4 regions of the Streptomyces sp. NPDC042364 genome follow, and region 4 is predicted to be linked to each of the others. Evidence: riboswitches for the same ligand, from Rfam matches in the RefSeq annotation. Region 4 holds a riboswitch; each other region holds the start of a gene.
What was found. Region 4 has a riboswitch for cobalamin ahead of AC067N_RS00070 (prenyltransferase/squalene oxidase repeat-containing protein). Riboswitches for the same ligand answer to the same signal wherever they lie in the genome.
Positions count from the first base shown of each region.

Region 1 (5,143 bases), 680 kb from region 4:
TCCGCGCCGTCGAGGAGACCGGGCAGCTCCTCTCTCACGTCGACGCGGGTCGGGTTGCCGATCCGGTACGAGGCGCCGGAAGCGGCGCGGGCCGCCAGCAGATCCGTGTCGGCGGTCGACAACAACAACACAGTGCCAGTGCTCATGCGGGCGCTCCCGGTGGAATGAAAGGCAGTCCTTGCGGCGCGCCCGACTCGATGAGCCGCCACAGCGCGTCCGTGTCCGCGTGTTCCTCGATGAGATCGCCGAGCCGGTCCAGCTGCTCCTCGCGCAGCCCGGCGAACGACGTGTCGGCGGCCGGCACGAAACGGCGGCCCGCGGCGGCCGCCACCTCGCGCAGAAAGGCCCGCCGGAACCCGTCCGACTCCAGCGACCCGTGCCAGTGCGTGCCCCAGGTCTGGCCGACCCGGCAGCCGTCCAGGAAGGGGGCGCCCCCGAGGACCTCGGCGACCCCGTGATGGATCTCGTACCCCGTGACGTGCTCCCCGAGGGCCTCGCCCTCCGGGCGGGTGAGGGTCTTCTCCCGCGCGAACCGCACCCGTACGGGCAGCACCCCGAGCCCCTCCACCCGGCCCCGCCGGCTCTCGACCTCGTCCTCGATGTGCTCGCCGAGGAGCTGGAAGCCGCCGCAGATGCCGAGCACGGGCCGGTGTGCGGCGGCCCTGCCGCGCAGCGCGTCCGCGAGACCCCGCTCGTGCAGCCACTCCAGGGCCCGTACGGTGCCCCGGGTGCCCGGGACGACGACGAGGTCCGCGTCGGCCAGTTCCTCGGGCCGGTCCACGAACCGCACCACGACGCCGGGTTCGGCGGCGAGCGCGTCGACGTCGGTGAAGTTGGACATCAGCGGGATCGCGCAGACGGCGACCCGCAGCACGTCCTCCCCGACGGGCGGCGACACGTTCGACTCGCGGACCGTCCCCCTCAGGGACACCCTGAGGCCGTCCTCCTCGTCGATGCCGAGCCCGTGCCGGAACGGCAGCACCCCGTACGTCCGGCGCCCCGTCAGCCCGTGCAGCATGTCGAGCCCCGGCTCCAGCAGGGAGACGTCCCCGCGGAACTTGTTGACGAGGAACCCGGCGACGAGCGCCTGGTCCTCGGGCGAGAGCAGCGCCACCGTCCCGAAGAACGAGGCGAACACCCCGCCGCGGTCGATGTCGCCGACGACGAGCACGGGGAGCCCGGCGTTGCGGGCGATCCCCATGTTGACGATGTCGGTCCGCCGGAGATTGATCTCGGCGGGACTCCCGGCCCCTTCACAGATCACCGCGTCATACGTGCCCCGCAACTCGGCAAGACAGTCGAGCACGGTGCCCAGCAGCCGCTGCTGCCGCCCCCCGTGGTAGCCCCGCGCGCTCAACTCCCCGACGGGCTTGCCGAGCAGCACGACCTGGCTGCTCTGCTCCCCGCCGGGCTTGAGCAGCACCGGATTCATCAGGGCCGTCGGCTCCACCCGGCAGGCCTGCGCCTGCATGGCCTGGGCCCGCCCGATCTCGGCGCCCTCCCTCGTCACGAACGAGTTGAGGGACATGTTCTGCGCCTTGAACGGCGCGACCTTGACGCCCTGTCGCACCAGCCACCGGCAGATCCCGGCGGTGACGACGCTCTTGCCGGCGTCGGAGGTGGTACCGGCGACCAGCAGCCCCCCGCCCGTCATGACGACGCCCCCTTCGCCCGTCCGCGGCGGCCGTTGGCGCCCCCCGGCGCCGGGCGCCGCGTGATGCGGCCCCGCAGCAGCGACGCGCCCGCGCTGACGCCGAGCGCGAGCCAGCTCACGCGCCGCGACAGCCGGACGGCCCGCTCGATGTCCCCCACGGCGACGGCCCGCCCCTCCGTGTTCAGCACGGGCCGGTGCTCGACCCGCCCCCCGTACGACAACGTGCCTCCCAGCCGGACGCCGAGCGCCCCGGCGAACGACGCCTCCACGGGACCGGCGTTGGGGCTCGGATGCTTCCGCGCGTCCGCCCGCCAGGCCCGTACGGCCCCCCGGGCGTCCCCGCCGGCCGCCGCGGCCAGCAGGGCGGTGAGCCGGGCCCCCGGCCACCCCGCCACGTCGTCGAGCCGGGCCGACGCCCACCCGTACCGCCGATGACGCGGCGACCTGTGCCCGACCATGGCGTCCAGTGTGTTGACGGCCCGGAACCCGACGAGTCCGGGCACACCCCCCACCGCCCCCCACACCAACGCCCCGACCACGGCGTCCGAGGTGTTCTCGGCGACGGACTCGACCACGGCCCGGGCGATCCCGTCCGCGTCCAGCGCCTGGGGGTCCCGTCCGCACAGATGCGGCAGCCGGGCCCGCGCGGCCTCGACGTCCCCGTCCTCCAGCGCCCGCCCGACGGCACGGGCCTCGCACACCAGGGAGGTCCCCCCGACGACGGCCCAGGTGGCCGCGCCGGTCAGCGCGACGGACGCCGCACGGGACGGCCGAGCCGCCGCCGCGGCCACCGCCCCCAGCGCCACGGCGCCGCCGGCGCACACCACGGTGTGCAGCGCGCCCCACCCCCGGTGGTCCCGCCACAACACCCGCTCCACGGCGCCCGCGGCCCGTCCGAACACGGCGACGGGGTGCCCCCGGCGGGGATCGCCGAGCAGCAGGTCACCGAGGAGTCCGGCGGTGGCGCCGTACGCGAAGACGCGATCGGCACGCACGCGTTCAGCCGATCGCGGGGTCGGGCAAGGACCGGATGCTGGATCCCACATGGCAGCCGCGCATGGCGATATGTCCTCACTCAGGGTGTCCACGCCCTGGTTCGACGAGACCGACGACGAGAGTTCCTGGCTCCCGGGGAAGGTTCTTCCCCGGTGACAGTGGCGGGACCGCGCCGGACTCGCACCGGCTTCCTCTCCTGCCGTCGTAGATGGCCCCGGCAGTCCACCACGCCCCCGGAAGACCCGTCAACTCGCCGCTGACCTGCGGCGCAGCGGTGTGCTGAGCCCCACACCGCTGAAACGGCGTCAGCCGTCCGAATCGACGCTTTCCGTACTCTTTCCCGCCGCCCCGCCGGTGCGCTTCAGCACGGTCGCCGGGGTGCTCGCCGTCGGAGCCGGCGCGCTCGCCTCGCTGTTGGTGCCGGAGGCGGAGGCACGAGCCGTCGTCCGGATGGTGGTGACCGTCCTCGCCGCCACGGGGGCGGGCCTGTGGTGGGGTCTGAACCCCGGTCAGCGGACGCGGTGAACGAGACGGCGAACCCCCTGTGCCGAGGTGGCCGGCACAGGGGGTTCGCCGTGGTGTCCTGGGGGAGGCGGGACGGAGGTCCGTGACCTCAGGCCATGATCAGGTAGATCCCGTAGCCCACCGCCGCCGCGCACGCCGCGAAGCAGGCGTACGCCGCCGTCGTGGCGAGTGCGGCCGAGCCGCCGGAGGCCGTCGCCGTCTCCCGCTTCGAGAGGCCGACGATCCCCAGGGTGAACAGGCCGACGAGGGCCACGGTGACCACGAGGCTGACTCCGAAGACGGAGCCGAGTGCTGCCCAGTCGATGTGCATGGTGGTGTCTTCCTAGGGGGCGCGGGGCTCAGACGGCCGGAGTGGGGGCGGAGGGACCGGTCGGGGTCTCGGCGGTGGCCGTCGCGGCCGCGGGGGCCGGGATCGTCGCCGCGAGGTCCTCGGTCACGGCGCCGACCGGCGGCGGGGTCACCGCGGCGATGGCCGTGGTCACCACACCGGGGGGCTCCTCGGTGTCGTTCACGTTGGTGTGGTCGACCACCTCACGGCGCGAGATCACCCAGATCGCGGCGCTGGAGGCGACGAGGAAGACCGCGACGACGGCCGTGCCCCACGTGCCGTGGGACGTCACCCACTCGGCGAGCGCGGCGACGAGCGCCGCGGCCGGCAGGGTCAGGCCCCAGGCCACGAACATCCGGGTCGCGGTGGACCAGCGGACCACACCGCCCTTGCGGCCCAGGCCCGCACCCATGACCGCACCGGAGACCGAGTGCGTGGTGGAGAGGGAGAAGCCGAGGTGGGAGGAGGCCAGGATGACCGTCGCCGCGCTGGTCTGGGCGGCGAAGCCCTGCTGCGGCTGGAGGTCGGTCAGGCCCTTGCCCATGGTGCGGATGATGCGCCAGCCGCCCAGGTAGGTGCCGAGAGCGATGGCCAGACCGGCGGAGACGATGACCCAGACCGGCGGGTCGGAGTCCGGCGCGAGAGCGCCGCCGGCGACCAGGGCCAGGGTGATGATGCCCATCGTCTTCTGGGCGTCGTTCGTGCCGTGGGCCAGCGAGACCAGACCGGCGGAGGCGATCTGACCGGCGCGGTAGCCCTTGCCGGCGGCCTTGTCGCTCGTGTGCCGCCCGAGCTTGTACGTCAGCCGCGTCGCGAACATCGCCGCGATGCCGGCGACCAGCGGAGCCGCGACGGCGGGGATCAGCACCTTGGTGACGAGCACGTCACCGTGGACCGCGCCCGTGCCGACCGAGGCGATCGTGGCACCGATCAGGCCGCCCATCAGGGCGTGCGACGAGCTGGAGGGAAGCCCCACGAGCCAGGTCAGCAGGTTCCAGAGGATGGCGCCCACGAGCGCCGCGAATATGACCTCTGGCTGGATGCCGGACTCGTCGACGAGCCCCTTGGAGATGGTGTTGGCGACCTCGATGGAAAGGAACGCGCCGACAAGGTTGAGCACGGCGGACATGGCCACCGCGACCTTGGGCTTCATGGCGCCGGTCGAGATGGTGGTGGCCATCGCGTTGGCGGTGTCGTGGAAACCGTTCGTAAAATCGAACGCGAGCGCGGTGATGACCACGATCGCGAGGATCAGCGAGAAGTTTTCCATTTACCCGGGCTTCTTTCGGACGTCAGTGGCACGTGGACCGTAAGCAGCCTGGGTGAACGGAAGATGAACTGAGGCGGGCCGGAGAGTGTAGCGATCGGGCTGCCGGGGTTCCGCTTGTGTCGACGGAGGGCTGTTCCGGCGGATCGGCCCCGCCCCTTCCCCGGTTTCCTCGAACTGAAACGGAGCACCGACCTCCGCGTGTGATCCGTGTCACTTGTGCGTGAAGTCCCTCCCCCGGGGCAGGGAGCCGTGGGATTGATTCCGGTCACCCGGCGGGCGGTCGCCCTCGTACCGCCGGCCCGTCCGGGGTCCTCCGTCCCGCGGGAGGCCCGCCCCACGCCGCGGAGCCCTGCCGCCCCGGGGTGCCTGG
Region 1 is NZ_JBWKAJ010000001.1:690,764-695,906, forward strand. It holds gene cobN (cobaltochelatase subunit CobN) at 1-146, opposite strand, end outside; gene AC067N_RS02975 (cobyric acid synthase) at 143-1,654, opposite strand; gene AC067N_RS02980 (cobalamin biosynthesis protein) at 1,651-2,649, opposite strand; cobalamin riboswitch at 2,749-2,893, opposite strand; gene AC067N_RS02985 (hypothetical protein) at 3,029-3,175, shown strand; gene AC067N_RS02990 (hypothetical protein) at 3,264-3,485, opposite strand; gene AC067N_RS02995 (inorganic phosphate transporter) at 3,514-4,773, opposite strand.
Region 1: linked by a shared signal. The riboswitch ahead of AC067N_RS02980 (cobalamin biosynthesis protein) and the one ahead of AC067N_RS00070 (prenyltransferase/squalene oxidase repeat-containing protein) in region 4 are both predicted to bind cobalamin.

Region 2 (5,143 bases), on a different contig from region 4:
GCGATGCCCCAGGGCAGGCGCAACCCCGCCTGTTCGAGGAGGTCCGTACGGGCCAGCATCGCGGCCACCGGGCCCGTCCGGGCACCGGACGGGGTGAGCAGCGCCGCGTCGTCGGCCCACCGCAGCGCCAGATCGACGTCGTGCGTCGCCATCACCACGGTCGTGCCGGAGCGGCGGAGCCCGTCCAGGGTGGTGAGGAGCCGTTCCTGGCCGTCGGGGTCGAGTCCCGCGGTCGGCTCGTCGAGGATCAGCACCCGCGGCCGCATCGCCACCGCGCCGGCGATCGCGGTCCGCTTGCGCTGGCCGTAGGAGAGCAGATGGGTGGGCCGGTCGGCGAGGGCGGAGATACCGAGCGCGGCGAGCGCCTCGTCCACCCGGACCCGTACCTGGTCGTCGGGCAGCCCGAGGTTCAGCGGTCCGAACGACACGTCCTGGGCGACCGAGGCCGCGAAGAGCTGGTCGTCCGGGTCCTGCACCACCAGCTGAACGGTCGTCCGCAGCCCGGTCAGGCCCTTGCGGTCGTAGGTCACCGGCCGCCCCTCGACCGTCAACTCACCCGAACGCGGCCGGAGTCCACCGCTGAGCAGCCGCATCAGCGTCGTCTTGCCGCTGCCGTTGCGGCCCAGCAGGGCGAGCGCGCGCCCCTCGCGCACCTCGAAGTCGAGCTCACTGAGCACGGCCGGGCCGTCCTCGTACGCGAACGACGCGCCCCGCAGGGCGACGAGCACGGGCTCGCTCATGTCAGCGGCCTTTCCAGGACGAAGGTGAGAGCGGCCACGGCCGCGAGGAGGACGACGCTGACGGAGGTGAAGCGGACGGAGACCCGAGCCTCGGGCACCAGGACGCGCAGGGTGCCGTCGTAGCCCCGCCCGGCCAGGCCCGTCTGGAGCCGCGCCGCCCGGTCGAAGGCCCGTACGAACGCGGTCGCGCCGAGCCCGGCCAGGGACCGCCAGGTGGCGGCGCGGGTGGTGTGCCCGAGCCGGGCCGCCTGCGCGTCGCGGATCCGGCGTACGGAGTCCAGGAGCAGGAAGCTCATGCGGTACGTCACCAGGGCGACGTCCACCACCGGTGCGGGCACCCCGGCCCGCACCAGCCGCGGCAGCAGGTCCGACATGGGGGTGGTGAAGGCGAACAGCAGGACGCCCAGGGAGGCGGCGGAGGTCCGCAGCAGCAGCTCCGCCGCACGGACCGGACCGCCCGCGGCCAGGGTCACGAACCCGTCGGGCCCGCCGACCTGGACGAGCAGCGGCAGCGCCCCGGTCACACAGAACCCCAGCGGCACCCGGTAGGCGCGCCACAGCCGGCGACGCGGCACACCGGCCGGTCCGAGCAGCACGACGAGCGCGGTCAGCAGGACGAGGGCCGCGCCGGGCCAGGGCGGCAGCGAGATCGCGAGCACGGTGAGGCCGAGCCCGAGCACGGCCTTGTCCACGGGATGGCGGCGGCGCCAGCGACTGCTGTGCGCCGCCTCGTCGATCGGTAGCACGTGGCGTCAGACCTCTTCGGAGCCGGACCCGGCCGGCGTCCTCGCGGTCTCCTGCTGTGCCAGTGCCCGCGCCTCGCCCTGGCGGCGGCCCCGGTGCAGGCCGAAGTAGTAGGCGAGGACGCCCGCGCCGAGGGCGGCCTGGAGGGAGAACAGCGCGGACTCGATCTCACCGGAGGGCGGCTCGTACAGGGGCGAGAACCACGGCTTGTAGTCCGGCTCGATCTCGGTGATCGCGCTCTCGGCCTCCCCGTCCGCCCCCGTGAAGGGCTCCTTCTTGTGGTCGCCGAGGCCGAGAGCCAGCGGCAGCACCGCGAGCGCGGCCACCACGAGCAGCAGCAGGACGTTGATCTTCGTGTTCCGGCTCATCGCGCCACCGCCTCGCTCTTCGTCTCCCGCTTGCCCGCCACGAGCACCCCGAGCCGGGTCAGCTCGCCCTTGCTCGACTGCACCAGAAGCCGCATCACCAGCACCGTGAGCAGGCCCTCGCTCACCGCGAGGGGGAGCTGGGTGATGGCGAAGATGGAACCGAACTTGCCGAGCGCGCCCAGGAACCCGCTGCTCGGGTCGGGGAACGCGAGCGCGAGCTGGACACTGGTGACGCAGTAGGTGGACAGGTCGGCGAAGAACGCGCCGAAGAACACCGCGACCATCAACGGCACGTCGTAGTGCCGCAGCAGCTTGTAGACGGCGTATCCGGCCCAGGGGCCGACGATCGCCATGGAGAAGACGTTGGCGCCGAGTGTGGTCAGTCCGCCGTGGGCGAGCAGCAGGGCCTGGAAGAGCAGGGTGATGGTGCCCAGCACCGCCATGATCGGCGGCCGGAACAGGATGGCACCGAGTCCGGTGCCGGTGGGGTGGGAGCAACTCCCGGTGACGGACGGCAGCTTCAGCGCCGACAGGACGAAGGTGAAAGCCCCCGAGGCACCGAGCAGCAGCGTGCTCTCAGGGTGTTCCCTGACCTCACGGGTGAGTGACCGTACTCCGTGGACGACGAACGGCGCGGACGCGACACCCCAGGCGATCGCGTGCGCCGGGGGAAGGAAACCCTCGGCTATGTGCATGGCTCAGCAGACCCTCTCCAGCACCTCGTGGATGGTTGACGTGCCTTGGCCGGTCTCCTGGCTGACGGGTACCACCGCCCGTGCTCCGCCTTCCCGGGTCACAAGGACCCAGTGGCTGTCCGCGAGGACTGGAGCCGGACTTCCCGATCACAGTGGCGAGGGCCGCACCGGCATCACACCGGATTTCCCGTTCACCAAGGCGTGGTGACAGTAGTGCCCCCACAAGGCCGCTGACAAGCGCAGACGGGGGCGTGAAGGCGGTGGTGAACAGCACACACCCCGGCGCACGCCTCAGCTGTCCCACGCGCCGCACCGCGCGGGGAGGACCCAACGGCCTTGCCCGGTGCGGCGGATTTGCCGGTAGGACGGACGTCCCGGCACCGCGGGCCGCCCTTGGCCCGGACGTCGGCCCTGCGCTTGAATGCAGGCTTCACACCTTCGGTACAAGGGAGTCAGCTGTGCACCGCCCGACCCTGGCACGCAGCACGCGCCGTCTCGGCGTCCTCACCGCGACCGCGCTCGCGTTCGCCGTCGTCACCGCGGCACCGGCCGCGGCGCACACGGAGGTCGAGGCGGAGGGCGCCCGCGCCCTCGACCAGAACGTCGAGCTGACCTTCTCCGCCGAGTCGGAGTCCGCCTCCGCCGGCATCACCAAGCTGGAGGTCATCCTGCCGAAGGGCATCGCCCCCGCCGACGTCGGCTACGAAGAGGGCCCCAAGGGCTGGAAGTTCGCCGCCACCGAACGGGGCTACACCGTCTCGGGACCGAAGCTCGCGGTGGGGGAGGACGCCGAGTACGTCGTCTCCGTACGGCAGTTGCCCGACGCGAAGTCGCTGGTGTTCAAGACGCTGCAGTTCTACAGCGACGGCAAGGTGGACCGCTGGATCGAACTGGACGACTCCGGCGGCGACGGGCACGGCCACGGTCACCCCGCGCCCCGGCTGGACCTGGAGCCCGCCGCTCCCGGCGCGGAACTCGTCAGTCCCACCCCCAGCCCTTCGGAGGAGCCCTCGCCGGCGACCGCCTCGCCGGAGCCCGACCTCGAGGCCGCGGAAGCAACGGCGAAGCCCGCGGCGGACAGCACCGACGGCGACGACGGCGTCCCCCTGGCCGTGCCCCTCGGTATCGGCGCGGCCGTCCTCGCCCTCGGCGGTGGCCTGTGGTGGTGGCGCGGCCGCCGCGGCGGAGCCGCCTGACCCGTACGGACCGGACGGATGACGACGGACCGGACGGATGACGGTCTCACGGATGAAGCTCTCCTGGACGAAGGTCTGACGGATGATCTTTGAGGGATGAAGCTCGGCCGGATGGAGGTCTGACGGATGACGATCTGGTCGACGGGGGCGGCCGGGCTCGCCGTCGGCATGCTGATCGCGGCGGTGACCGCGCCCGTGGGGGTCTCGGGCGCGGTCTTCCTGCTGCCCGTCCAACTGAGCGTGCTGGGTGTGCCGAGCCCGGCCGTCACCCCGACGAACCTGCTGTTCAACGTGGTGTCCGGGCCCGGCGCCCTGTTGCGTCACCACCGCGCGGGCGCCCTGGACGGCCCTCTGACCCGCGGGCTGCTGGCGGGCACCCTGCCCGGCGTCGTCATCGGTGCCGTGGTCCGGGTCCTCGCGGTCCCCGGCGCGACCGTCTTCCGTCTCCTGGTTGCCGCCCTGCTGATGCCGCTCGGCGCGTGGCTCGTGCTGCGCACCCTGCGGCCCGCCCGCCGTGTCCAGGCGCCGGAGCCCTCGCCCCGTGCGGTCACCGGCCTGGCGCTGGTGGTCGGCGTCGTGGGCGGGATCTACGGGATCGGCGGCGGCTCCCTCCTCGGCCCGATCCTGGTGGGGCGGGGCATGCCCGTCGCCAGGGTGGCGCCGGCCGCGCTCGCCTCGACCTTCGTCACCTCCGTGGCCGGTGCCGCGGCCTTCACCCTGCTCTCCCTCACCGGCTCCGGCGACATCGCCCCCGTCTGGTCCCTCGGCCTGGCCTGCGGCCTCGGCGGTCTGCTGGGCGGCTACCTGGGCGCACTCCTGCAACCACGGCTCCCCGAGACGGCCTTGCGGCTGCTGCTGGGCACCCTGGCCACGGCGGTGGGTGTCCTGTACGCCGTACAGACGGTGCGTTGAACGCCTGCGGCCTTCCGCCGCGGGACCCTGCCGCGACCCGACCGACCCGGGCGCACATAGTGACAGGACTCCTTAGCAGACGAGCCGCCGATAACGGATGAGGGTGCAGGCGATGCTCGCGAACGCGAGGAAGTGCTCGGCCTTGCGCTCACAGCGGCGGTGGAGGCAGCGGCAGCCTGCTAGCCAGGACATGGTGCGCTCGATGGTCCAACGGTGGCGGCCCAGCCGCTGCGAGGTCTCGATCCCCCTGCGGGCGATGCGTTGCTTGATGCCACGCCCCCGTAACCATCGCCGCAGGTGGGACTAGTCGTAGCCCTTGTCCGCGTGGAGCTTGTCCGGTCTGCGTCGCCGCCCGCGGCGGGAGCGGATCGGCGGTATGCCCTTCACCAGGGGGATCAGTGCCTGGCTGTCGTGCAGGTTCGTCCCCGAGATTCCGACGGACAGAGGTAGACCCGTCCGCTCGGTGATCAGTGGATCCTCGATCCGTA
Region 2 is NZ_JBWKAJ010000029.1:60,365-65,507, reverse strand. It holds gene AC067N_RS35780 (energy-coupling factor ABC transporter ATP-binding protein) at 1-740, opposite strand, end outside; gene cbiQ (cobalt ECF transporter T component CbiQ) at 737-1,486, opposite strand; gene AC067N_RS35770 (energy-coupling factor ABC transporter substrate-binding protein) at 1,493-1,852, opposite strand; gene AC067N_RS35765 (energy-coupling factor ABC transporter permease) at 1,849-2,547, opposite strand; cobalamin riboswitch at 2,578-2,761, opposite strand; gene AC067N_RS35760 (DUF1775 domain-containing protein) at 3,006-3,743, shown strand; gene AC067N_RS35755 (TSUP family transporter) at 3,870-4,655, shown strand; partial or broken gene AC067N_RS35750 (IS5 family transposase) at 4,728-5,143, opposite strand, start outside.
Region 2: linked by a shared signal. The riboswitch ahead of AC067N_RS35765 (energy-coupling factor ABC transporter permease) and the one ahead of AC067N_RS00070 (prenyltransferase/squalene oxidase repeat-containing protein) in region 4 are both predicted to bind cobalamin.

Region 3 (5,143 bases), on a different contig from region 4:
ACATCGGCCTCACCGCCTTCGTCCTCAATGCCGTCGTCACCGTGGTCCTCACCTTCGTCCTGCGAGCGGCCAAGGCCCCCGACGGTATCGACGAGACCAAGCCGAGCGACTACACGGCCGACGCGGGTGACGCGGGCGTCCAGGTGGAACTGCCTCCGGCGACAGCGGGTTCGAGCCACTGATCCATAGGACGTGAAGGACCCCGCGCCCCCGGGAAAGGCCGAAGCCCGTGTGCCGGGCCGAGGCCTTCCGCAGGGCAGAGGCCCCGCGACGGGCCGAAGGCCCGAAAGGGGCGCGGGGAACTGCGCGAACAACCACGGCGAACCCGCACCCGGCTACCCTGACCCCGTGACCGTCCGCACACCGATCGTCCTGGACAGCGACCCCGGTATCGACGACGCCGTAGCCCTCCAGTACCTGCTCGGCACGGGCCTGTGGGACCTCAAGGCCTACACCTCGGTCGGCGGCAACCTCCCCGCCGACGCCACCTACCGCAACGCCCGCGCCCTGGCCCGCGCCCTCCGCATCGACACCGACGTCCCGGTGCACCGAGGCGCGGGCCGCCCTCTCTCCCGCCTCCCCTACCGCGAGGCATCCGCCTTCCACGGCCCGGCCGGCCTCGGCGAGGAATCGCTGCCCGACTCCACCGCCCCGCACGCCCCGGAGTCCTCCGCGCAGGCCCTGCTGCGCCTGTCCCGCGAGTACGAGGGCGAGCTGACGGTCTGCGCCACCGGCCCGCTCACGAACGTCGCGATCGCGCTGCTGGAGGATCCCGGCTTCGCCCGCCGCGTCGGGAAGTTCGTGTTCATGGGCGGCGCCGCGCAGGTGCCGGGGAACTTCACGCCGGTCGCCGAGTTCAACATCTGGGCCGACCCGGACGCCGCCGAGATCGTGCTCTCCTCCGGCATCCCCTTCACCATGGTCGACCTGGACGCATCCCACGGCCGGCTGTTCCGCCCCGCGGACCTCGCGGCACTGGAGGCGGCGGGGCCCGGCGCAGCCCTCGCCGCCCGGCTGATGCGGACGTACATGAACGCCTACACCCGTCACGGCGGGGACGGTACGTGTCCGCTGCACGATCCGCTGGCCGTGGGGGTGTGCGGGGACGAGGCGTTCGTGACGACCGCCGAAGGGGCCGTGGTGGTGGAGTGTGCGAGCGAACTCACTCGGGGCCAGACCGTGTTCGTGCCCGCCGACGCCCGGCGGATCTACTACTCCGAGTCCCCCGCCCTGACCGCCCGCCTCCGCGCCACCGGCCGCGTCGCCCTCGGCCCGGGCCCCCACGACTTCAGCGAGCACTTCGTGACGACGCTGCCGCACTGGCCGGCGGTGGCCTGACCGACCCACCCGGTCCGAACGGCCGCCCGGTCCGAACACCTCACGCGGCGTCACAGACCCACCCGCGCCGACAATCACAAGATCAACCGTCCCTGTGGACAACCGCAGACCTGCCGACCGGCCCCTCGTGCAGACTGCGATCCATGGACATCACGATCAGGTACATCTCCCCCGACGCCTACGCCGACCTCGGCGAGATCACCACCCAGGCCCACCTCCCGGACGGACTGCTGGACTTCGGCGAGAGCGACGATTACCTCGGGGAGCTTCGGGACGTGGCGAAGCGGGCCGCCGCGGCCGAGGTGCTCGTCCCCGCGACGGACGGACGGGTGGCCGGAGGCGTGACCTTCGTCCCGGCCGGAGGCGCCATGGCCGACATCGCCGCCGCGGGCGAGGCCGAGATCCCGATCCCGGCGGGCGACCACGCGGCCCACGGCCGTGGCATCGGCGAGGCCCCGGTGCGGGCCCCGCACTTCCCGGACCTCACGATGCTCACCTATGAGTTGACGCCATGACACGCTCCGAAGTCACCACGACACAACATCTGGGGGTGGAGCGGCAGCCCAACACAAGATGTATGCTCATGCTCGCTGTCGCCGCAGGGGAATCCGGTGCGAATCCGGAACTGTCCCGCAACGGTGTACTTGCGTGCGTTCGCACGCGAGTCCAGTCCGAGGACCTGCCGACAGTGCGCCCGGCCGTCCGGTCCGGGTGCCCTGACGTCCGGGCCTCGTGGAGTGGGCCGGTGGACGCGACGCCCCCGTGCGCTCGTGTGCTGCTGCCTGCCCTCCGCAGGGCCCCGTGCCGAGCGAGGGAGAGCCCCCACGTGACCATCGCGCCAGCCGACCCGGTTTCAGCCGCCCCGGCCCACGCCGGACCGGCTTCCGCCACCCCGGCGACGGAGACCGACGGTCCCGGTGCCGCCCTGCTGCGGACCCTGACCGAGCTGACCTCCGACCTCCCCGACGCCGACCCCGGCCGGGTCGCCGCCGCCGCGCTGCGCGGCCGGTCCGCACGGGCGGACGAGACGGAGCTGCGCGAGCTGGCCACGGAGGCGGCCGCCGGCCTCATCTCCGAGGACCCCGCCTACTCGAAGCTGGCCTCCCGTCTGCTGACGATCTCCATCCGCGCCGAGGCCGCCTCCCAGGGCGTCACGACGTTCACGGAGTCCGTCGCCGTGGGCCACCGGGAAGGGCTCATCGCCGACCGCACGGCGGAATTCGCGCGCCTGCACGCCGAGCGTCTCGACGCGCTCGTCGACCCTGCCGCCGACGACCGCTTCGGCTACTTCGGGCTGCGCACGCTGCACAGCCGCTACCTCCTCAGGCACCCGATCACCCGCAAGGTCGTGGAGACGCCGCAACACTTCATGCTGCGGGTGGCGAGCGGTCTCGCGGAGGACGACACCGCTCGGTCCGTGGACGAGGTCGCCGCGCTCTACGGGCTGATGAGCCGCCTCGACTACCTGCCCTCCTCCCCCACCCTCTTCAACTCGGGTACGCGGCACCCCCAGATGTCGTCCTGCTACCTCCTCGACTCCCCGCTGGACGAGCTGGACTCCATCTATGACCGCTACCACCAGGTGGCCCGTCTCTCGAAGCACGCGGGCGGCATCGGGCTGTCGTACTCCCGCATCCGTTCGCGCGGTTCGCTGATCCGTGGCACCAACGGGCACTCCAATGGCATCGTGCCGTTCCTGAAGACCCTGGACGCCTCGGTCGCCGCCGTGAACCAGGGCGGCCGGCGCAAGGGCGCGGCCGCGGTCTACCTGGAGACCTGGCACTCCGACATCGAGGAGTTCCTGGAGCTGCGCGACAACACCGGTGAGGACGCCCGCCGTACGCACAACCTGAACCTGGCCCACTGGATCCCGGACGAGTTCATGCGCCGGGTCAACGCGGACGAGCAGTGGTCGCTGTTCTCCCCGGCCGACGTGCCCGAGCTGGTCGACCTGTGGGGCGAGGAGTTCGACGCGGCGTACCGCAAGGCGGAGGCGGACGGGCTGGCGCGGAAGACCATCCCGGCCCGTGACCTGTACGGCCGCATGATGCGGACGCTCGCGCAGACCGGCAACGGCTGGATGACGTTCAAGGACGCCGCCAACCGCACCGCCAACCAGACGGCCGAACCGGGCCACGTCGTCCACTCCTCCAACCTCTGCACGGAGATCCTGGAGGTCACGGACGACGGGGAGACGGCGGTCTGCAACCTGGGCTCGGTGAACCTGGGCGCCTTCGTCGACCCGGCGACCGGTGACCTCGACTGGCAGCGGCTGGACGAGACCGTCCGCACCGCCGTGACCTTCCTGGACCGGGTCGTCGACATCAACTTCTACCCGACCGAGCAGGCGGGTCGTTCGAACGCCAAGTGGCGCCCCGTGGGCCTCGGCGCGATGGGCCTCCAGGACGTCTTCTTCAAGCTGCGTCTGCCCTTCGACTCGGCCGAGGCGAAGGCCCTGTCCACCCGGATCGCCGAGCGCATCATGCTCGCCGCGTACGAGGCCTCCACCGACCTCGCCGAGCGCAACGGCCCGCTGCCGGCCTGGGAGAAGACCCGTACGGCCCGCGGTGTGCTGCACCCCGACCACTACGGCGTCGAGTTCACCTGGCCGGAGCGCTGGGCGGCCCTGCGCGAGCGCGTCGCGGCCGTCGGCATGCGCAACTCGCTGCTCCTCGCCATCGCGCCCACGGCGACCATCGCCTCCATCGCCGGTGTGTACGAGTGCATCGAGCCGCAGGTCTCCAACCTCTTCAAGCGCGAGACCCTCTCCGGTGAGTTCCTCCAGGTCAACTCCTATCTGGTGAAGGACCTCAAGGAGCTGGGCGTCTGGGACGCACGCACCCGTGAGGCGCTGCGCGACTCGAACGGCTCGGTTCAGGACTTCGCGTGGGTCCCGGACGACATCCGGGCGCTGTACCGCACGGCCTGGGAGATCCCCCAGCGTGGTCTGATCGACATGGCCGCCGCCCGCACCCCGTATCTGGACCAGGCCCAGTCGCTGAACCTGTTCCTGGAGACGCCGACCATCGGCAAGCTCTCCTCGATGTACGCGTATGCCTGGAAGTCGGGGCTGAAGACGACGTACTACCTGCGCTCGCGCCCGGCGACGCGCATCGCCCGCGCCGCCCAGGGCCAGGGCCAGGCACAGCCGCCCGCCCAGCCCGAGAAGACCATCCCCGTCCAGCAGGCGGCCGATCCCGATGCCGTCGCCTGCTCCCTGGAGAACCCCGAGTCCTGCGAAGCCTGCCAGTAACTCCCGCCCGCCACCCGACCACCACTCCTGGAGGACGGCGCTCCGCGCCGACTGCGATGACCACCCAGAACCTTCTCGACCCCGGCTTCGAGCTGACTCTGCGCCCCATGCGCTACCCGGACTTCTACGACCGCTACCGGGACGCCATCAAGAACACCTGGACCGTGGAGGAGGTCGACCTCCACTCGGACGTCACCGACCTCGCGAAGCTCAGCCCCGCCGAGCAGCACCTGATCGGCCGTCTGGTCGCCTTTTTCGCGACGGGCGACTCGATCGTCGCGAACAACCTGGTGCTGACGCTGTACAAGCACATCAACTCCCCCGAGGCGCGGCTGTATCTGTCACGTCAGCTCTTCGAGGAGGCCGTCCACGTCCAGTTCTATCTGACGCTGCTGGACACCTATCTCCCCGACCCGGAGGACCGGGCGGCGGCCTTCGCGGCCGTGGAGAACATCCCGTCCATCCGCGAGAAGGCAGAGTTCTGCTTCACGTGGATGGACTCGGTGGAGAAGCTGGACCGCCTGGAGTCCAAGGCGGACCGCCGTCGCTTCC
Region 3 is NZ_JBWKAJ010000027.1:62,167-67,309, reverse strand. It holds gene mctP (monocarboxylate uptake permease MctP) at 1-182, shown strand, start outside; gene AC067N_RS34890 (nucleoside hydrolase) at 349-1,338, shown strand; partial or broken gene AC067N_RS34885 (GNAT family N-acetyltransferase) at 1,482-1,805, shown strand; cobalamin riboswitch at 1,916-2,039, shown strand; gene AC067N_RS34880 (ribonucleoside-diphosphate reductase subunit alpha) at 2,165-4,591, shown strand; gene AC067N_RS34875 (ribonucleotide-diphosphate reductase subunit beta) at 4,648-5,143, shown strand, end outside.
Region 3: linked by a shared signal. The riboswitch ahead of AC067N_RS34880 (ribonucleoside-diphosphate reductase subunit alpha) and the one ahead of AC067N_RS00070 (prenyltransferase/squalene oxidase repeat-containing protein) in region 4 are both predicted to bind cobalamin.

Region 4 (5,143 bases):
GCGTCCGGGGCGAGGTGTGTGCACTGGGCGGAGCCGATGCAGATCGCGCGGTCGACCTCCACGTGCCAGCGGTCGCCCATCAGCCCACCCCCTTCCCCGCGTCGGCGTCGGCGTCGGCGTCGGCGTCGGCGTCGGCGTCGGCGTCGGCGTCGGCGTCGGCGTCGGCGTCGGCGGGCGGCTGGTATCCGGCGGGCAGGTGGATCATCTTGTGCTCCAGGTACTCGCCGTAGCCCTCGGGTCCGAACTCGCGTCCCAGGCCGGAGTTCTTGTAGCCGCCGAAGGGGCCGAACATGTCGAGGCTGAAGGTGTTGACGGAGTAGGTGCCGGTGCGCACCTGGCGGGCGATCTCGATGCCGCGCTCGTCGTCGGCGGTCCAGACGCTGCCGCTCAGGCCGTAGTCGGAGTCGTTGGCGATCCGTACGGCCTCGGCCTCGTCGCCGTACGGGAGGAGGCAGATCACCGGGCCGAAGATCTCCTCGCGAGCGATGCGCATGGAGTTGTCGACGTCGCCGAAGAGGGTGGCCTCCACGTACCAGCCCCGGTCGAGGCCGGCGGGGCGGCCGCCGCCGGCGAGGATCTTGGCGCCCTCCTCCTGGCCGATGCGGATGTAGTCGAGGCTGCGGCGCTGCTGGCGCCGGGCCACCAGCGGGCCCAGTTCGGTGGCGGGGTCGAGGGGGTCGCCGACCGTGAGGGCGGAGGCGGCCGCCGCGAAGGCCTCGGCGAACTCGTCGTAGCGGCCGCGCGGGACGAGGATGCGGGTCTGGGCGACACAGGCCTGGCCGTTGATCATCCAGGCGAAGGGCGCGATGCCGTTGACGGCGGTCTGCGCGTCGGCGTCCGGCAGGATCACGGCGGCCGACTTGCCGCCCAGCTCCAGGGTGACGCGGGTGAGGTTGCGGGCGGCGACCTCCATGACCCGCTTGCCGGCGGCGACCGAGCCGGTGAAGGAGACCTTGTCGACGCCCGGGTGCCCGACGAGGTACTCGCTGACCTCGCGGTCGGCCGGCAGGATCGACAGGACGCCCTCGGGGAGCCCGGCCTCGGCGGCGATCTCCGCGAGCAGATACGCGTCGAGCGGGGTCTCGGGCGAGACCTTCAGGATCGCGGGGCAGCCCGCGAGCAGCGCGGGGGCGAGTTTGGCGGCGGCGGTGAACTGCGGGACGTTCCACGGGACGACGGCCGCGACGACCCCGACCGGTTCGCGCCGCACGAGGATCTTCCCGAGCACGCCGTCGCGGTGCTCCTCGTAGGTGAAGTTCCGTGCCGTGGTGATCGCCGCGTCCCACACCATCATCGAGGCGAGGGCCTGCACCATGACGCTGGACGTGAACGGGGTGCCGTTCTGGGCGCTGATGAGGCGGGCGAACTCCTCGTGGCGCACGGCGAAGGCGTCCTTGATGCGGGCGACGACCTCGATGCGTTCGCCGAGGGTCGTCCGGGGCCACGGTCCTTCGTCGAACGCCTTCCGCGCGGCGGCCACGGCCCGGTCGACGTCCGCGCGTGAGGCGTGCGGTACGCGGCCGATGACCTCCTCCGAGTGCGGCGAGACCACCTCGATGACGTCCGTGCCCAGGGGATCCGTCAACTCCCCGCCGATGAAAAGCTGTCCGTGTTCCACGAGCTCGGTCATGGCCGACTGCCTCCCCTGAGCCGATCTCTGACGGTGCATCAGATACGGAACTGATACCAGCTCCGATGGAAGGAGTCCACGGGGCGACGACGGTTGACTCGGCCTCCCATCGAAACCTGTTCTAGTTATAGTTGCGGGAAGGCGGCGATTGGGGAGCCCATGGCGCAGGTGTACGACCACGGCGGCGGCGTCCGGTCCCTCCAGGTGCCCATCCCGGACAACCCCCTCGGCCACACGCTCGTGTACGTCGTCGACACCGACCGCGGCCCTGTGCTCGTCGACACCGGCTGGGACGACCCGGCCTCCTGGGACACGCTGTGCGAGGGCCTCGTCGCCTGCGGTACGTCGGTCGGGGAGATCACCGGCGTGGTGATCACGCACCACCACCCGGACCACCACGGCCTGTCGGGCAAGGTGCGGGAGGCGTCCGGCGCCTGGCTGGCCATGCACGCGGCGGACGCCTCGGTGGTACGGCGGACGCGGGAGACCCGGCCGGAGCGCTGGTTCACGTACATGGCGGCCAAGCTGACGGCGGCCGGCGCGCCCGAGGAGCACGTGGCCCCGCTGCGCGCCCCGCGCGGCCCCCGTACCCTGCCCGGCCTCTCCCCCGCGCTCCCCGACCGCGAGATCGTCCCCGGCGAGCTCCTCGACCTGCCGGGCCGCCGCCTCCGCGCGATCTGGACGCCCGGCCACACCCCCGGCCATGTCTGCCTGCACCTGGAGGAGGACCACCCCGCCGAACTCCCGGGCCGGGGACGGCTGTTCTCCGGGGACCACCTCCTCCCCGAGATCAGCCCGCACATCGGCCTGTACGAGGACCCCGACGACACCACCGTCACCGACCCCCTCGGCGACTACCTCGACTCCCTCGAACGCGTCGCCCGCCTGACCCCGGCCGAGGTCCTCCCGGCCCACCAGTACACCTTCACCGACGCCTCGGCCCGCGTCCGGGAGCTGCTCACGCACCACGAGTCCCGCCTCACCGACCTGCGCTCCCTCCTCACCACCCCGCTCACGCCGTGGCAGCTCGCCGAACGCATGGAGTGGAACCGCCCGTGGTCCGAGATCCCCTACGGATCGAGGAACATCGCCGTCGCCGAGGCGGAGGCCCACCTGCGCCGCCTGGTGAAGCAGGGCCGGGCGGAGGCGGTGGCGGGGAGCGACCCGGTGACGTACGTGGCGGTGTGAGACCGGGCTGCGCCCGCCGGAGGGCTCAGCGGGAGCCCCCTCCGGCACAGGTGGCCTCGGGCTGTTGGCTACCGACAGGTAGAGTGGCCGGGTCGTCACGCCCGTACAGGGGGAAGCCGGTGCAAATCCGGCGCTGACCCGCAACCGTGAGCCGATGCCGTCCGCGCGATCGGCGAGTCGGACTGCCCTGTGCGGAACTGTGACCGGCTCGCGTCACCGGCGTCCGCCGGTGTACGGCACCGTCGAGGAATACGGAGCCGAGCCGCCCGGCGTCGCGCCGTGCCGCCCGGCTCCCGTCAGGGAGAGGCACCGCCGATCATGAATGTCCGCCGCAGCGCCGCGGTCGTCGCCGTACTGGCCGCCACAGCCGGGGTCGGCACCGGACTCGGTACCGGTTTCGCACCGGCCGCCCTCGCCGACGACACCGCCCCCGCCGCGCCGTCCGCGTCGCCGTCGCAGGCGATACCCACCGGCCTGTACGGGTCGACGGACCCCAGGTACGACGGCGTATGGCGGCAGTCACTCACGCTGGTCGCGCTGGACGCCGTGGGCGAGAGGCCCGGCGCCGGGGCCGTGGAGTGGCTGCTCGGCCAGCAGTGCGCGAGCGGGGCGTTCGCGGCGTACCGGCCCGACCCCACGGCGAAGTGCGACGCCAAGACCGCCGTCGACACCAACAGCACGGCGGCCGCGGTGCAGGCGCTCGCCGCGGTCGGCGGGCACGACGCCGAGGCCGGGCGGGCCGTCGGCTGGCTGAAGGACAACCAGAACGACGACGGCGGCTGGGGCTTCACCGCCGGCGGGCCCAGCGACGCGAACTCCACGTCCGTCGTCATCGGCGCGCTGGCCGCCGTGGGCGAGAAGCCCGACGGCCAGAAGAAGGCCGGCCGTTCCCCCTACGACGCCCTGCGCGCCCTCGCCCTCCCGTGCGCCGTCGGCACCGAGGGCAGCGGCGCCTTCGCCTACCAGCCCGACAAGAAGGGCGGGCTCGCCGCCAACGCCGACGCCACGGCCGCCGCGGTGCTGGGCAGCCTGGGCGAGGGGTTCGTGGTCGACGCCGGGAAGGCGGGGGAGGGCGGCGGCGCGAACGCCGGTGCCTCGGGTGAGTGCGCAGGCGGCACCTCGCCCGAGGACGCGGCCCACAACGGTGCCGTGTACCTCGCCGGGGCCCTGACCTCCGACGGCTATCTGAAGTCCGCCCTCGCGGGCGCCGAGGACCAGCCCGACCTCGGCAACACCGCCGACGCGGTCGTGGCGCTGGCCGCCGCCGGGGAGACGAAGGCCGCCGGGAAGCCGCTGGCCTGGCTGGCGAAGAACCACGGCCCGTGGGCGGCGAAGTCCGGCCCCGCCGCGTACTCCCAGCTCATCCTCGCCGCGCACGCCACCGGCACCGATCCGCGCGACTTCGGCGGCGCGGACCTGGTGGCACAGCTGACGGAGACCGGGCCGGCCCGGGACGTGGCCGACCACACGGGCGTGCCGGGCGACGACACCGCCGACGGGGACGAGAACAGCGGCGGGGTCGCGACCGGAGTGGTGCTGGGTGCCGGACTCGGGCTCGCCGCGATCGTCGGCGCGGCGCTGACGGGGCTCACCAGGAAGCGGCGGCGGCCGTGAGCCGGTCACGGCCGCGAAGCTCCGCCGGGCGGTCGTTGCCCGGGCGCGCTTCGGTCACGCCGCCGCCGGTCACGCCGCCGGTCACGTCGCCGTCGGTGACGCCGCCGCCGGTCACGTCGCCGGTCACGTCGCCGTCGGTGACGCGACTCACGGGGGCGCGCGTCGTGGCCCGGCGCGTCACGGCCGTGTTGTCGTCGGCCGTGGTGCTGCTGTTCGTGCTGGTGGGGCTGGGCGGGCAGGCCCATGCCGCCGCCTATCGGTACTGGTCCTTCTGGGACCGGACGTCGGACGGCTCCGGCTGGGTGTACGCCATGCAGGGGCCGTCGACCGCCCGGCCCTCGGACGGGGACGTGCAGGGTTTCCGGTTCGCCGTCAGCGAGGACTCGGACGACGCCGCGAAGCCGCGCGGGGCCGCCGGCTTCGACGCCATCTGCTCGGGTACGGCCGCCCGCGACGGACAGAAGCGGATCGCGCTCGTCATCGACTTCGGCACGGCCGCGGACGCCCCGGCGGGTGAGACGCCCCCGTCGGCGCGTACCGCGTGTGCGCGCGTGCCGTCGGACGCGACCAGCGCCGACGCGCTCGCGGCCGTGGCGAAGCCGCTCCGCTACGACACGAACGCGCTGCTCTGCTCGATCGCCGGTTACCCCCGGAAGGGCTGCGGGGAGGTCGTCGCGGGTGACGGGGCGGCCGACACGTCCGGCTCGGCTC
Region 4 is NZ_JBWKAJ010000001.1:11,030-16,172, reverse strand. It holds gene AC067N_RS00085 (ferredoxin) at 1-80, opposite strand, end outside; gene AC067N_RS00080 (aldehyde dehydrogenase) at 80-1,630, opposite strand; gene AC067N_RS00075 (MBL fold metallo-hydrolase) at 1,790-2,818, shown strand; cobalamin riboswitch at 2,883-3,022, shown strand; gene AC067N_RS00070 (prenyltransferase/squalene oxidase repeat-containing protein) at 3,137-4,432, shown strand; gene AC067N_RS00065 (hypothetical protein) at 4,407-4,583, opposite strand; gene AC067N_RS00060 (SCO2322 family protein) at 4,570-5,143, shown strand, end outside.